2 linked regions of the Thiohalobacter thiocyanaticus genome follow. The protein of the gene in region 2 binds, or shares a complex with, the protein of the main gene of each other region. Links are inferred from orthologs where the notes say so. Each region holds a gene or a part of one and is shown on either strand. Other genes may lie near its edges.

Region 1 (5,381 bases), 3.0 Mb from region 2 along the record:
GCATGCCTGAGGCCGCAGCGGCCACCCTGCTCGGCTTCGATCACGGCAGGAAAAAAATCGGTGTCGCCGTCGGCCAGACGGTGACAGGGACGGCGCGTGCGTTACAATCGCTCCCCGCCCGCGACGGTCAGCCGGACTGGGGCCGGGTCGCCGCCCTGCTGGACGAGTGGCGGCCCCAGGCCCTGGTGGTGGGCCGGCCGCTGTATCTCACCGGCGATACCAGCGCGACCACGGCCGCGGCCGAGCGTTTCGCCCGCCGGCTGCACGGGCGCTTCGGGCTGCCGGTGCACCTGATGGACGAGCGCCTGAGCTCGCAGGCGGCGCGTCGGCTCGAGACCGGCAATGACGCAGACATCGATGCCCAGTCGGCACGCATCATCCTGCAGGACTGGCTGGACGAACATAAGGAACACTGATGACCCAGACCCCTGTCGAACCCCTGCTGGCCCAGATGGCCGGGGATCTCAGCGCCCTGCTCCAGCGCCGCGGCGTGGAGGATCCGGCCATGGTCGGCATCCATACCGGCGGGGTCTGGGTGGCAAGCGAGCTGCATCGTGCGCTGGGGCTGGAACAGCCGCTGGGCAGCCTGGACATCACCTTCTACCGCGACGATTTCACCCGCATCGGCCTGCACCCCCAGGTCAAGCCGTCGGACATCCCGTTCCAGGTCGACGACCGCCACATCATCCTGGTCGATGATGTGCTGCACACGGGGCGCACCATCCGCGCGGCCATGAACGAGATCTTCGACTATGGCCGCCCGGCCTCGGTGATCCTGGCGGTGCTGGTCGAGCGCGGCGGGCGCGAGCTGCCGATCGAGGCCGACGTGGTCGGCACCCGGCTCAAGCTCAACCTGGGCGAACACGTCAAGCTCACCGGGCCCGAGCCCCTGATACTGGAGATTCACGAGGCGGCATGAGCGGCACCAACCTGCAAGTCGACGATCAGGGCCGGCTGCGCCACTTCCTCACCATCGAGGGGCTTTCGCATTCCATTCTCACCGAGATACTGGACACCGCCGAATCCTTCGCCGGCGTGACCGCCCAGCAGGTGAAGAAGGTACCGCTGCTGCGCGGCAAGACCATCGTCAACCTGTTCTTCGAGGCCAGCACCCGCACCCGCACCACCTTCGAACTGGCGGCCAAGCGCCTGTCGGCGGACGTGCTCAACATCAACATCGACGCCTCCAGCGCGGTGAAGGGCGAGACCCTGCTCGACACCCTGCGCAACCTGGAGGCCATGCACGTGGACATGTTCGTGGTGCGCCACGCCGACAGCGGCGCGGCCCACTTCTTCGCCCGCCATGTGGCCCCGCACATCAGCGTGCTCAACGCCGGTGACGGCCGTCACGCCCACCCCACCCAGGCGATGCTGGACATGTTCACCATCCGTCGGGTGAAGGGTCCGGATTTCGGCCGGCTGCGGGTGGCCATCGTCGGCGATGTCATGCACTCGCGCGTGGCCCGCTCGCAGATCCATGCGCTGAACACGCTCAACACCGGCGAGGTGCGCATCGTCGCACCCAAGACGCTGATCCCGGTGGATGCCGAAGCCCTCGGGGTACAGGTCTATCACGACCTGGAAGCCGGCATCCGCGACGTGGATGTGATCATCATGCTGCGGCTGCAGCGCGAACGCATGCAGGGCGCGATGCTGCCGAGCGAACACGAATACTTCCGGCTGTTCGGTCTGACCGAGCAGCGCCTGGCGGTGGCCGATCCGGACGTCACCGTGATGCATCCGGGGCCGATCAACCGCGGGGTGGAGATGGACTCCCAGGTCGCCGACGGCCCGCGTTCGGTGATCCTGGAGCAGGTCACCCACGGCATTGCCGTGCGCATGGCGGTCATGTCCATGACCATGCGCGCCCACGGCGAAGCCGAGGCCGGGGACAGGCACTGATGGCGGCCAGGAAACCCCGCATACTGATCCGCGGCGGCCGCGTCATCGACCCGGCCAACCACCTCGACGCCGAGGTCGACGTCGCCGTCGCCGCCGGGCGCATCACCGGCGTGGGCGAAGCCGTACCCGACGACTTCAAGCCGGAACTGGAGATCGACGCCCGCGGCCTGGTCGTCTGCCCCGGTCTGGTGGAACTGGCCGCGCACCTGCGTGAGCCGGGCCACGAGAACAAGGCCACTATCGCCTCGGAGACCCGCGCGGCGGCCGCCGGCGGCATCACCACCCTGTGCTGTCCGCCGACCACCGACCCCATCATCGACACCCCGGCCGTGGTGGAACTCATCCGCCAGCGCGCCGAACGCGCCGGCCATGCCCGCGTCGTCACCCTGGGGGCGCTGACCCAGGGGCTGGCCGGCGAGCATCTGACCGAGATGGCCGCCCTCAAGGAGGCCGGCTGCCGCGGTGTGAGCAACGCCCAGTCGCCGATCCTGCATACCGCCGTGGTGCGGCGGGCGTTCGAATACGCCGCCACCTTCGACCTGACCGTATTCATCCATCCGGAGGAGTACTGGCTGGCCAACGGCGGCGTCGCCCATGAGGGCGCCGTCGCCACCCGCCTGGGTCTGCCCGGCATCCCGGCCGCGGCCGAGACCGCCGCCGTGGCCCGGGACCTGGCCCTGATCGAACACACCGGGGTGCGGGCGCACTTCTGTCGCCTGACCCACAGCCGCTCGGTGCAGATGATCGCCCGTGCCCAGTACGACGGCGTGCCGGTCACGGCCGACGCGGCCATCCCGTATCTGTATTTCACCGAGCTGGACATCGCCGACTTCGACAGCCAGTTCCATGTCTACCCGCCGCTGCGCACCCAGCGCGACCGTGAGGGCCTGCGCGCCGGCCTGGCCCGCGGCACCCTGTCGGCCCTGTGCAGCGACCACCAGCCGCACGAGGCCGATGCCAAGCTCAACCCCTTCCCGGCCACCGAGCCCGGCATCTCCGGCCTCGACACCCTGCTGCCGCTGGCACTGCGGCTGGTCGAGGACAAGCTGCTGACCCTGCCCGAGGTCATCGAGCGCCTGACTGCCGGCCCGGCCCGTATCCTGGGGCTGTTCGAACAGGGCACCGGCACCCTGAACCCGGGGGCGGCGGCCGACATCACCCTGTTCGACCCCGAGGCAACCTGGCGCATCGCGCCCGCCAGCCTGCTCAGCCAGGGCCACAACACGCCCTTCATGGGCTGGGAAGTGAAGGGGCGGGTCATGCACACCCTGCTGGGCGGACGGCGGGTGTTCGAGCGCTAGCGACCACTTTTTTACGCGTCATTGCGAGCGCAGCGCGGCAATCTCGTAATGCAGCACCAACCTGTAGGGATTATTCGCTACGCCCACCCCTTCGCACCCATAGAAGCCCTCCGGGTTTCATCATGGGCACCCCACCCTTCGGGTCTGGGCATCGCAATGACGGATCATCGGCTTCCGAAAGCGGTGGATAACCGTTTTCCAAGTGTTCTTCGTGTTCCCTGTGGTTCATAATTGACCCCATGACCACTGCCAAACCCCACCGCGGCACCATCCAGCTGGAAGACGCCGAGATCCTGGACCACGAGGCGCATCCGGGCGAGCAGTACATCCTGCGCGTCCGCAGCCCCGAGTGCGCCCGCCGCGCCGAACCGGGCAGCTTCGCCCATCTGACCTGCGACCCGCTGCTGCCCATGCGCCGGCCGCTGTCGATCATGCGCACCGATCCGGAGGCCGGCTGGGTGGAGTTCCTGTACAAGGTGGTCGGCGCGGGCACCCGACTGCTCAGCCGCCGCCAGGTGGGTGAATCGCTGAGTGTGCTGGGTCCCATCGGCCAGCCGTTCCGGCCGCGCCCTGAACGCCCGCGCACCCTGCTGCTGGGCGGCGGCGTCGGCATCCCGCCCATGGTGTTTCTGGCCGACGCCCTGCGCCGGCAACCGGCGTACAAGCCGCTGGTGCTGATGGGATCCGAAGTCCCCTTCCCCTTCACCCGCCGGCCGTCGCAGATCCTGGTGCCCGGCATTCCCGACGGGGTGATCGCCGCCATGCCGCTGCTGGAGGACTGGGGCGTGCCCAGCCGCCTGTGCAGTCAGCAGGACTTCCCCGGCTGCTTCCAGGGCTATATCACGGATCTCGCCCGTGACTGGCTGGCCGCACTCAATACGCAGCATCTGCATGAGGTGGAGATCTTCGCCTGCGGCCCCCACGCCATGCTGGAGGCCGTCGCCGGACTGGCACGCGAGTACGATCTGCCCTGCCAGGTCTCGCTGGAGGAATTCATGGCCTGCGCCGTCGGCGGCTGCGCCGGCTGCACCGTGCAGGTGGCAACCGAGCAGGGCCCGGCGATGAAACGCGTGTGCGTGGACGGGCCGGTGTTCGATGCGCGGGCGGTGTTTCCCTGAGCTGAACAGCTCAACGCAAAGACGCCAGGACGCAGGGAACAGCAAAGAGCGTAATGGTGACTCCCATGGACAATCACATCGAAATCCATTACTGCAATCAATGCCGGTGGCTGCTGCGCTCGGCCTGGATGGCACAGGAACTGCTGACGACGTTCGCGGACGAGATCACCGAACTCACGCTGCGTCCGGGCACGGGCGGCGTATTCGAGGTCAGCGTCAACGGCAAGCAGGTATGGTCACGCAAGGAAGCCGGCCGCTTTCCGGAGATCACGGAGTTGAAGCAGCGGGTGCGCGACGAGGTCGCGCCGGACAAGGGGCTGGGGCATTCCGACAAGAAAAAGGATTAAAGGCACCCGCCAACATCAAGTCCGCTTCTTCTCCCCGCGCTTGTGGCCGGACAGGGCGTACTGATCCGAGTTGTCGATCTCCAGGTCGGCGATGGCATCGCCGAGCTTGTCCACATCCTCTTCGTCCAGCTTGATCATCAACCGCACCTCGTTGGGCGAGTCGGCGTAGTGCAGGGCGTTGTCATAGCTGATGTCGCCGGCCTTGTAGAGTTCGAACAGGGCCTGATCAAAGGTCTGCATGCCCTGCTCGCGGGAGCGCTTCATCAGGTCCTTCAGACGATGGATCTCGCCATTGCGGATGTATTCCGAGGCCAGTGGACTGTTGATCAGCACCTCGACGGCGGCACGACGGCCCTTGCCGTCAACGGTGGGAATCAGCTGCTGGGCGATCATGGCCTTGAGGTTGAGCGACAGGTCCATCAGCAGCTGGTCGCGGCGGTCCTCGGGGAAGAAGTTGATGATGCGGTCCAGTGCCTGGTTGGCGTTGTTGGCGTGCAGCGTGGACAGACACAGGTGGCCGGTCTCGGCGAAGGCGATGGCGTAGTCCATGGTCTCGCGGCTGCGGATCTCGCCGATCAGGATCACATCCGGGGCCTGACGCAGGGTGTTGCGCAGGCCGATCTCGTAGGAATCGGTGTCCAGCCCGACCTCCCGCTGGGTGACGATGCAGCCGTCATGCTGGTGGATGAACTCGATGGGGTCTTCCAGGGTGA
Region 2 (8,105 bases):
GATGCTTTCATCCAGACTGTTGAGCAGCTTGCGGCACAGCAGCGTCTTGCCGGTGCCGACCTCGCCGGTGACCTTGATGAAGCCGGTGCCGCTGCGCAGCGCGACCAGCAGCGTGTTCAGCGCCTCCTGGTGACTGGGCGACTCATAGTAGAAACCGGTGTCCGGCGTGATATTGAAGGGCGCCTCACGCAGACCGAAGTGTTCGAGGTACATTCCCTTGCCTTCCCTGTGCGTTCAGCGCAGCCCGGCAGGCCCCGGCGCCTGCATGCGTCCGATGCGTTCGGCCGACTGACGGACCTGGTCGTTCCAGACCTGACCGCCGCTGCCGGAGGTGACGATGGGCCGCAGCAGTATGACCAGCTCGCTCTTGGTCTTGCGTTCGCGCTGGTGCTGGAACAGCTTGCCGAACATGGGCACGTCGCCCAGCCCCGGGGTCTTGGCCACCTCGTTGGTCTGCTGGTCCTTCATCAGGCCGCCGATGACCACGATCTGGCCGCTGCGGGCGCGGATGATGGTGTCGGACTCGCGGATGCTGGACAGGGCCAGCGGGATCTCCAGGCTGGTTTCGGTGGAGACATTGATGCTCTTGGTGCGCTCGCTGACCTCGCTGACCGTGGGATGGATGTGCAGCGTGACCTCGTCATCGGCGCTGATCTGCGGGATCACGTCCAGCGCCACCCCGGAGAAGAAGGGGGTGAGCTCGACATTGACCGACTGGTTGGTGGTGTTGAGCGTGGTGTTGGTATCGGTCTCCACGTCGGTGACGAAGAACTCATCCGTGCCCACCTTGATCACGGCCTTCTGGTTGTTGACCGTGGACACCCGCGGGCTGGACAGCACCTGCACCTTGCCCTGGCTCTTGAGCAGTTCGAGAAAGGCGGTGAAGTCGTTCATGTTGATGGACAGGAAGTTCATACCGCCGAAGCTGGAGGTCTCGGCCGCGATGATGCCTGCGCCCGGGCTCAGGGTGACCGGGGAGCCGGCGAATTCGGATACACCGTCGGTGATGATGCTGCCGCCGCCGGCCTGGCCGCCGAACACGGTCTGACCCGTCTTCGGCTCGCCCAGTGCGCTCCAGTTGATGCCGGTGCGGAAACCCTCGTTGAGTTCCACCTCGACGATCTTGGCCTCCAGGATGACCTGGCGCTGGACCACGTCCTGCAGCGTGGCCAGGTATTCCTCCACGTCGCGCAACTCGCCCGGCAGGGCGCGCACCACCAGGATGCCGGCCTGGGCGTTGATCACCACCCGGCGGCCCTCCTCCTCGCCGATGAGCATGGTCAGGGCATCCCTGAGTTCGCTCCAGAAATCGGATTCGGAACGGGTGTTGACCTCGCTGCCGGACACCGAGGCGCGGTTGCTGCCGCTGTCGGAACGGCTGCTGCTGGAGCCGCTCTCGCTATCATCATCACCGCCGCCGCCGGCGGCCTCGCTGACCTGACCCGAACTGACCCGGGTGCGCGAACTGCCGGTGCGCTGGATATTGAGGTAGTCCACCTTGAACACCCGCGAGCGCATGCGCGCCGGCATCACCTGGTAGACGTTGCCGTTGCGGCGGTACTCGTAGCCATAGACGTCACGCACCGTCTGCATGACCTCCTCGACGCTGACGTTCTTGAGGTCCAGGGTCAGGCTGCCGGCCACGTCGGGATGCACCACCATGTTGTAGCTGCTGTCCTCGACCAGACCGATGAAGAACTGCCGGGCCGGGATCGCGTTGACCGCGATGTCAAAGCGCGGCTCGACCCTGCGGGCCGATGCCGGCAATTCCACCGAAACCGGGGGCAGCAGCGTGTCCTGCACCTGCGGGGGCAGCGCGGGCCCGGCCTCGCGGGGGGCGGTTTCGGCTGCGGCCATGGCGGTGTCGATACTCTCCAGGTTCGGGGCAACGCTGCGGGCATCCTGTTCGGGCAGGTGCTGGCAGCCGGCCGCGCCAAGCGCGGCGACGAGGATCAGGGAGAGTGCGGGGGTCGGAGATTTCATGGTCACGGTCCTTCGCCTGCCCGTTCAGGGGCGCTGTTTTATCCTGTTGGGTTGCAATCGCAGGGTGCTGCGACCGCTGGCCGTTTCGATCATGACGGCGCCGTGGCGAATGCGCAGGATGCGCACCCCGCCCAGGCGGTCGCCTTCCGTCACCCGGATGCCGTTGATGACGGCCTCGCGGCGGTTTTCCGTCACCCGGGTCCAGGTCAGCCCTGCATCCGCCCCGCCCTGCGCCCCGCCCTGTCCGCGCGGGTTGGGCGCGGTCGGGTCGGTCAGGGTGGAGGCTGCGGCCGGTCCGGCCGCAGCGCCGCCCAGCAGCAGCAGGGCGGCCAGTACCGCAGGCTTGGCAGGGGCTGTCCTCATGAGTGTCCGAGTGTGTATAAATTCAGTTTTATCATGGCATTAGGGTGATCCTTCACCTCATACTCCAGGCTGTCCCAGAACAGGGTCCAGGGCAGCTGCTCGACCTGCTGCAGGAAGCGGCGGGTGGCGTCATAGCCGCCTTCCATCTCCAGGGTCAGGTTGTAGCGGCCGACCGCCGGGCCGTCCGTTGCAGCGGTCGGGCCCTTGTTGAACAGCGGGGCGCCGGCATGGCTGTGCAGCTGGCGCAGCTGCAGTCCCCGCGACTGCGCCAGGATGCTTTGCAATAATTGCGCCGCCTGCTGCGGGGCTAGTACCCCGCCCAGCCGCGCCTGCAGCCGGGACTCGCGCTCGGCGAGCTGCGCCTGCAGCGCGGCGATGCGGTCATGGCGTTCCTGTTCCGGGGTGGCGCGGCCGCTGGCCAGATCGCGGGAACGGATCTCCAGCGCAGTCAGGCGTGTCTGCAGGCTTTCCAGTTCGGCCTGGCCCTGGTGCAGGGCCTGCCAGGTGGGCTGAATCAGCAGCAGGTAGAGGAGATAGCCCAGGATCAGGCCGGTGGTCAGCAACAGGAAGGCGCGCTCACGCAGTGACAGCGCATCGATGCGGGCCTGCCAGTTCCTGAAGGTGTCCATGTTCATGAAGTCGGTTCCCTCCCGTCCGCCCGGCGGCTGAGCCGCGCGCTGTCGGTGTGGCGGTTGCTGAGACTGAAGCGCACGCCCCCGGTCTCGGGGCCGTTGTCGATGCGGACCTGGCTCAGCCCGAGTTCGCCGAGGTGATCGCTGGCGCCGAGCTGTTCCAGGTAGGCGGGGACACGCTGGGCGTCCCAGGCCCGGCCTTCCAGGGTCGCGCCGCCGTCGGCCAGCAGTTCGATGCGGGTCAGCCACAGGTCGGTTGTCTGCACCCGGGCCAGGCCGGTCAGCAGGGCGGAGAAGCGCCGTTCCGGCGCCTGGAAACTGTCCAGTTCCTCCAGCACCTGATCCAGCAGGCCGCGGCGCTGTTCCAGCTGCGCAATCCGGTTGTCCAGCGTCTCGAGTTCGCTGCCGGCCTGGGCCTGTTCCAGGGCATCGATCTGCTGGTTGAGGCGGACGTGCTGGGTTTCCAGGGCGACCAGGTTGTGCTCGACCTGGGCCAGCTGCCAGCGCAGCCCGGCATAGATCCCGAGCAGCACCAGGACGGTGATGCCGAGCAGCTGCAACAGGGTCAGCGCCGAGAAGACCTTCTTCTCGTGACGGAAGACCGGTTGATAGAGGTTGATTTGTTGATACATGTCACAGATATCGGACGCAGCGCGCCGCGCTTTATAGTGCGGCGCGGGTTTTTTTCCAGCCTGTGCCGGAAGTTACGTCGATATCTTGACGCGGGAAGGGAGGCGGCGGGTCAGCAGGCCGTCGCGCCGTTGAGGATGAGGGTATCGGTCAGTTGGTTCACCGAGGCCAGTTCGTGCCGGTCGAGATAGTCGAGAATGCCCCGGTTGATGCGCTGACAGATGAGCGGATCGTAGAAGAGCGCGGTGCCCACACCCACGGCGCTGGCGCCGGCAATGAGGAATTCGAGGGCGTCCTCGGGCGTGGTCACCCCGCCCTGGCCGATGATGGGAATGCCGTGGGCGCGGCAGACCTGGGCGACCTGATGCACCTTGAGCAGGGCGATGGGCTTGATCGCCGGGCCGGACAGGCCGCCCTGGTTGTTGCCGATCACCGGGGTGCGGCTGTCGATGTCGATGGCCATGCCCATCAGCGTGTTGATCACGGCGAAGGCATCCGAGCCGGCCTCGATGCAGCGCCGGGCGTTCTCGGCGATATCGGTCTGGTTGGGCGAGAGCTTGGTGATCAGCGGCTTGTCGGTCACCGCCCGGCAGGTCTCGACCACGCGCGCGGACATGTCCGGGTCGTTGCCGAAGGCCACCCCGCCCTCCTTGACGTTGGGGCAGGAGATATTGATCTCGATGGCGTCGATGGGCGAGTCGTCGAAGCGCCGGGTGACCGCCTCGTATTCCTCCAGGGTGGAGCCGGAGACATTGGCGATGAAGCGGGTCTCGTCGAAATCCAGGGTGGGCAGGATCTCGTCGACCACCTTGTCCACGCCCGGGTTCTGCAACCCGATGGCGTTGAGCATCCCCGCCGGGGTTTCGTAGACCCGGTGCGGCGGGTTGCCCAGCCGCGGTGCGCCGGTGGTGCCCTTGAGGCAGATCGCTCCCACGTCGCGGTTGGAGAAGCCGGCCACCCGGGTGTACTCCTCGCCGAAGCCCACGCAACCCGACAGCAGCACCAGCGGGCTGCTGAAGTGCAGGCCGCAGAAGTCGATGGCCAGTTTGTCGGATAGCGTGTCTGTCATAGTTCACTTGTCTTGGACGTCACGGGCACGTCATTGCGAGCGTAGCGTGGCAATCTCATAATGCAGCATCTAACGGTGGGAGATTATTCGCCACGCTCACCCCTTCGGGGCCGCCCTGCGGGCGTTCTGCGCTCGTAAACTCGCTTGTGCCGCGGCGCTGCGCGCCTCGCAATGACGAGTCTGTTGCATTGCGCGTGCTGCGACGCCAATACTCAATATATGCTGCACGTTGTCCTGTACCAGCCGGAGATCCCGCCCAACACCGGCAATATCATACGCCTTTGCGCCAACACTGGCAGCCGCCTGCACCTGGTGGAGCCGCTGGGGTTCGACTGGGACGACCGCCGGCTGCGCCGGGCCGGGCTGGATTATCGCGAATTCGCCGAGGTGACGCTGCACGCGGACCTGGATCGCTGCCTGCAGGCGCTGCCCGATGCGCGCCTGTTCGCCTTCTCCACCCGCGGCCGGAGGCGTCACACCGAGGCCGGCTTCCGCGCCGGTGATGCGCTGCTGTTCGGCCCCGAGACCCGCGGCCTGCCCGCCTCGGTGCTCGCTGAATTGCCCGCGAACCGGGTCCTGCGTCTGCCCATGCGCCCGGACAGCCGCAGCCTCAATCTGGCCAATACCGTGGCGGTGGCGATGTACGAGGCCTGGCGGCAGCTCGGGTTCGAGGGCGGTGTCTGAAAATTTCGTGGTTGCGTAGGTCGGGTTAGCGCAGCGTAACCCGACATGCCGCGGAAACGTCGGGTTACGCCTTTCAGGCTAACCCGACCTACTGTACTGCAGCCGCTGTCCGCAGGACCGGCAGTGATAGGCCGTGCCGGCCTGTACGCGGTGATGGCGGGTGGTGCTGAGTTCATGCTGGCGGCAGCCACAGCGATAGGCATGGCGCCGTTGCCGGCGCACCGGCACGCCGTCCAGCGCATAGTCGCCGGTGGCCCGCGGCGTCGCGCCGAAGGCGCGCATGAGCGCCCGCCATTCCCGGCCGTGCGGTGCCGTCCGGCCGAATCGCTGCCAGACCAGATAGTGGGCGACCTCGTGCGGCACCGTCTCACGCAGGTGGCCTGCAAGGTCGAGCGCGAACACCCGGGGGTTGTAGCGGATGCCGGCCCGACCGACCCGGACCCGGAACTGTCCCGCCGCCCGGCCCCGCAGGTCGAAGTCGATCGCCGGCAACGGGGCGCTGCATCCGAGCAGCCGGTTGCCGCGGCCTAGGTACAGGCGCGTCTGCTCCCGCACCTGCTGTTGCTGCAGCGGCGTGATGGGGGCGACGGTCGGGCGGGCGGCGGAGGCGGTCATCGTGTGTGAACGATGCGGCGCCGGCGCGCGGCAGTCAAGCCTCGGCCCGGTTCAGCTCACCCGCCGGCGGATGGTCTGTCCTTCATGGGCGGGAAAGCGGGTGATGTTGCCGCGGCGGTTGCGGAACTCGGAGATCAGCCGGCAGGCAGGGACGACATAGCGTTTGTCCATCTCCATGGCCTGTTCCAGCAGCCGGATGCCGCGCTCCTCTCCCAGGCCGGTGAAATACTTGCCGGCGCCGAACACAATGCGGGCGTCATCCGGATTCCGGGCCAGGATCTGCTCGTAGGCGTCGCAGGCCTCCTGGCTCGTACCGTAGCGTTTGACCAGCGCGGCGAACTCCATCGCCTGCCGGCCGCGCAGGCCATCGCTGCCGGCCTCGGCTCTGAGCGCCTCCAGACGCTCGCGTTCGGCGCAGCTTTTCTGGTGACGCAGTTGCCAGGCATCCCGTTCGCGCGCCTGCCAGGCGGCATCGACGCGTTCCAGCAGCCCCGTGTGTGCATCCTCCAGCAGCGCATCGGCCGCGGGCGGCGCGGGCAGCCCGGGGAACTGCGCCTCGCCGGCGGCGATGGCCTGCAGGCGTTGCTTGAGGCACGGCATGCTCTCGCTGCCGCTGCCGCGGGCCCAGGCCTCGCGCAGCCAGCGCCGGGCCTCATCGGTCTCCAGCCGCCGCGGCAGCAGCACGCCGAGGTTGCGGTAGGGGTTGATGGTGGGCTCGGGGGCCTTGTCGGCGATGTGATGCACGCTGGGCCAGTAATCCTGTTCCAGGAACCGACCCATAACGCTTTGCATGACCATCCACTCGGCGGTGTCCTCGTAGCCCAGGGTACGCAGGGCATGGCGGTCACGCGCATGCTGCTGGGCCGGCATCAGGGGCGCGGTGAAGCGGTGGAACAGCCGGGTATAGCGGTCGAAGAAACGCCCGATCAACAGCCGGGCCGGGCCACTGCCGGCGCAGAAATGATTGCGGTACTGAACCCAGAGCTGGCGCAGCTGGGTGATCCAGCTGCCGAGCTGCATGCGCTGGCGCGACAGTTCGCCCAGTTGGGAGGCGATCCAGGCCTTGAGCTGGGCCTCGCTCAGGCATTGCAGCGCCGGCATGCCGATCAGCAGCGTGTGGGTCATGACCAGGGGAAAGCCGCTGACCGGCGTGCGCAGCAGGCGCACGTCGAACTCACCGGTGATGCGGATCTCGTGCACTGTGGCACCCTGCAGTTCATGGCGCACGGATTCAACCAGTGCGTGCAGCCTCGGGGCCTCGCTCAGGCTGACCACCTCGCCTTCCGGCCGCGCGAAACGGGCGCGGCCCAGCACCAGGGTGCCGCTCAGGCCGAGTGCGAGCAGGGCATGATCGAGGTAGCCCCAGGGGGTCTCGGGCAGCAGCCCGTTGGCGGCCAGGCGCAGCCCGGCGATCAGAACCAGCAGCGGGAAGGCGACCAGCCAGGCATAGCCGGACAGCGCCAGCCCGGCGGCGGCAGCGCGGTAGCGCAGGGGGTGCTCGGCATGCCAGCGCCCGGGCAGCTGCTGCCAGGAATCGCGCAGGGACTGTATTCGATCGGTAACGGATTCCAGCATGGGGCGGCCTCAATACGATTACGGGATGCTCACCCCATCGGCACGGCAGGACCGGCCTTGTGCGGCCTCCTTCACAACTCCGGGAGACAGTGCCCGCGAGCCGGGCGGAATTGCCACACGGATCACAAAACCCATCGCAATCCGGTACCTGCAATCACGATTTATGGTCCCGGCGAAAGCGGGTAGAATGCCGGTTCATTCACTACCGTGCAGCGCATCCCATCCGTGGCAGATCTCAATCCCCAGCAGCGTGCCGCCATGCGGCATGTCGACGGCCCCCTGCTGGTCCTGGCCGGCGCCGGCAGCGGCAAGACCCGTGTCATCACCTGCAAGATCGCCCACCTGATCGAGGATCATGCCCTGTCGCCGCGTTACATCACCGCCGTGACCTTCACCAACAAGGCCGCCCGGGAGATGCGCGAGCGCGTCGGCCGGATCCTGAGCCGCGGCCAGGGCCGCGGCCTGTCCATCTCGACCTTTCATACGCTGGGCCTGAACATCCTCAAGCGCGAGCACAGGCGCCTGGGCTTCAAGGCCAGTTTCAGCATCCTGGA

The links.
Region 1: the proteins of CFK21_RS00800 (region 2) and CFK21_RS14735 are in contact, whole or in part, in a crystal structure (PDB 5UE9), measured with the Lactococcus lactis proteins. The link is inferred for Thiohalobacter thiocyanaticus from one-to-one orthologs. Residues at the interface, in WP_025017116.1 of Lactococcus lactis: Gly25, Phe27, Phe29, Glu32, Tyr33, Lys35, Tyr36, Lys48, Phe56, Thr60, Pro61, Arg62, Val63, Ala64, Glu65, Thr66, Ala67, Ser68, Gly69, Met70, Ile74, Gln77, Pro223, Glu251, Phe274, Ala275, Pro277, Phe278; in WP_023189152.1 of Lactococcus lactis: Leu4, Gln5, Ala47, Ser48, Met49, Leu50, Leu51, Arg52, Arg53, Met95, Leu98, Arg223, Met224, Ala225, Cys226, Ile228, Gly229, Ala230, Cys231, Tyr232, Ala233, Val235, Glu236, His237, Asn243, His244, Ala245, Lys247, Glu250.

What each region holds. Positions count from the first base shown.
Region 1 is NZ_AP018052.1:3,175,033-3,180,413, forward strand. Bases 2,607-5,381 are described here. They hold CFK21_RS14735 (dihydroorotate dehydrogenase electron transfer subunit), read left to right. Parts: upstream 2,607-3,442; coding sequence 3,443-4,321; downstream 4,322-5,381. Other genes in these bases: CFK21_RS14730 (dihydroorotase), read left to right, coding at 2,607-3,203; CFK21_RS14740 (SelT/SelW/SelH family protein), read left to right, coding at 4,387-4,668; CFK21_RS14745 (PilT/PilU family type 4a pilus ATPase), read right to left, coding at 4,684-5,381. Outside these bases: CFK21_RS14710 (YqgE/AlgH family protein), read left to right, coding at 1-10; Holliday junction resolvase RuvX, read left to right, coding at 3-416; bifunctional pyr operon transcriptional regulator/uracil phosphoribosyltransferase PyrR, read left to right, coding at 416-919; CFK21_RS14725 (aspartate carbamoyltransferase catalytic subunit), read left to right, coding at 916-1,902; more of CFK21_RS14730, read left to right, coding at 1,902-2,606.
Region 2 is NZ_AP018052.1:168,253-176,357, reverse strand. The notes cover bases 2,700-5,592. They hold CFK21_RS00800 (dihydroorotate dehydrogenase), read right to left. Parts: upstream 4,678-5,592; coding sequence 3,721-4,677; downstream 2,700-3,720. Other genes in these bases: CFK21_RS00790 (SprT family zinc-dependent metalloprotease), read right to left, coding at 5,440-5,592; trmL (tRNA (uridine(34)/cytosine(34)/5-carboxymethylaminomethyluridine(34)-2'-O)-methyltransferase TrmL), read left to right, coding at 4,897-5,361; CFK21_RS00805 (PilN domain-containing protein), read right to left, coding at 2,978-3,610; gspM (type II secretion system protein GspM), read right to left, coding at 2,700-2,981. Also shown: CFK21_RS00825 (ExeA family protein), read right to left, coding at 1-213; pilus (MSHA type) biogenesis protein MshL, read right to left, coding at 235-1,983; CFK21_RS00815 (hypothetical protein), read right to left, coding at 2,008-2,346; more of gspM, read right to left, coding at 2,343-2,699; more of CFK21_RS00790, read right to left, coding at 5,593-5,976; CFK21_RS00785 (hypothetical protein), read right to left, coding at 6,028-7,551; DNA helicase Rep, read left to right, coding at 7,777-8,105.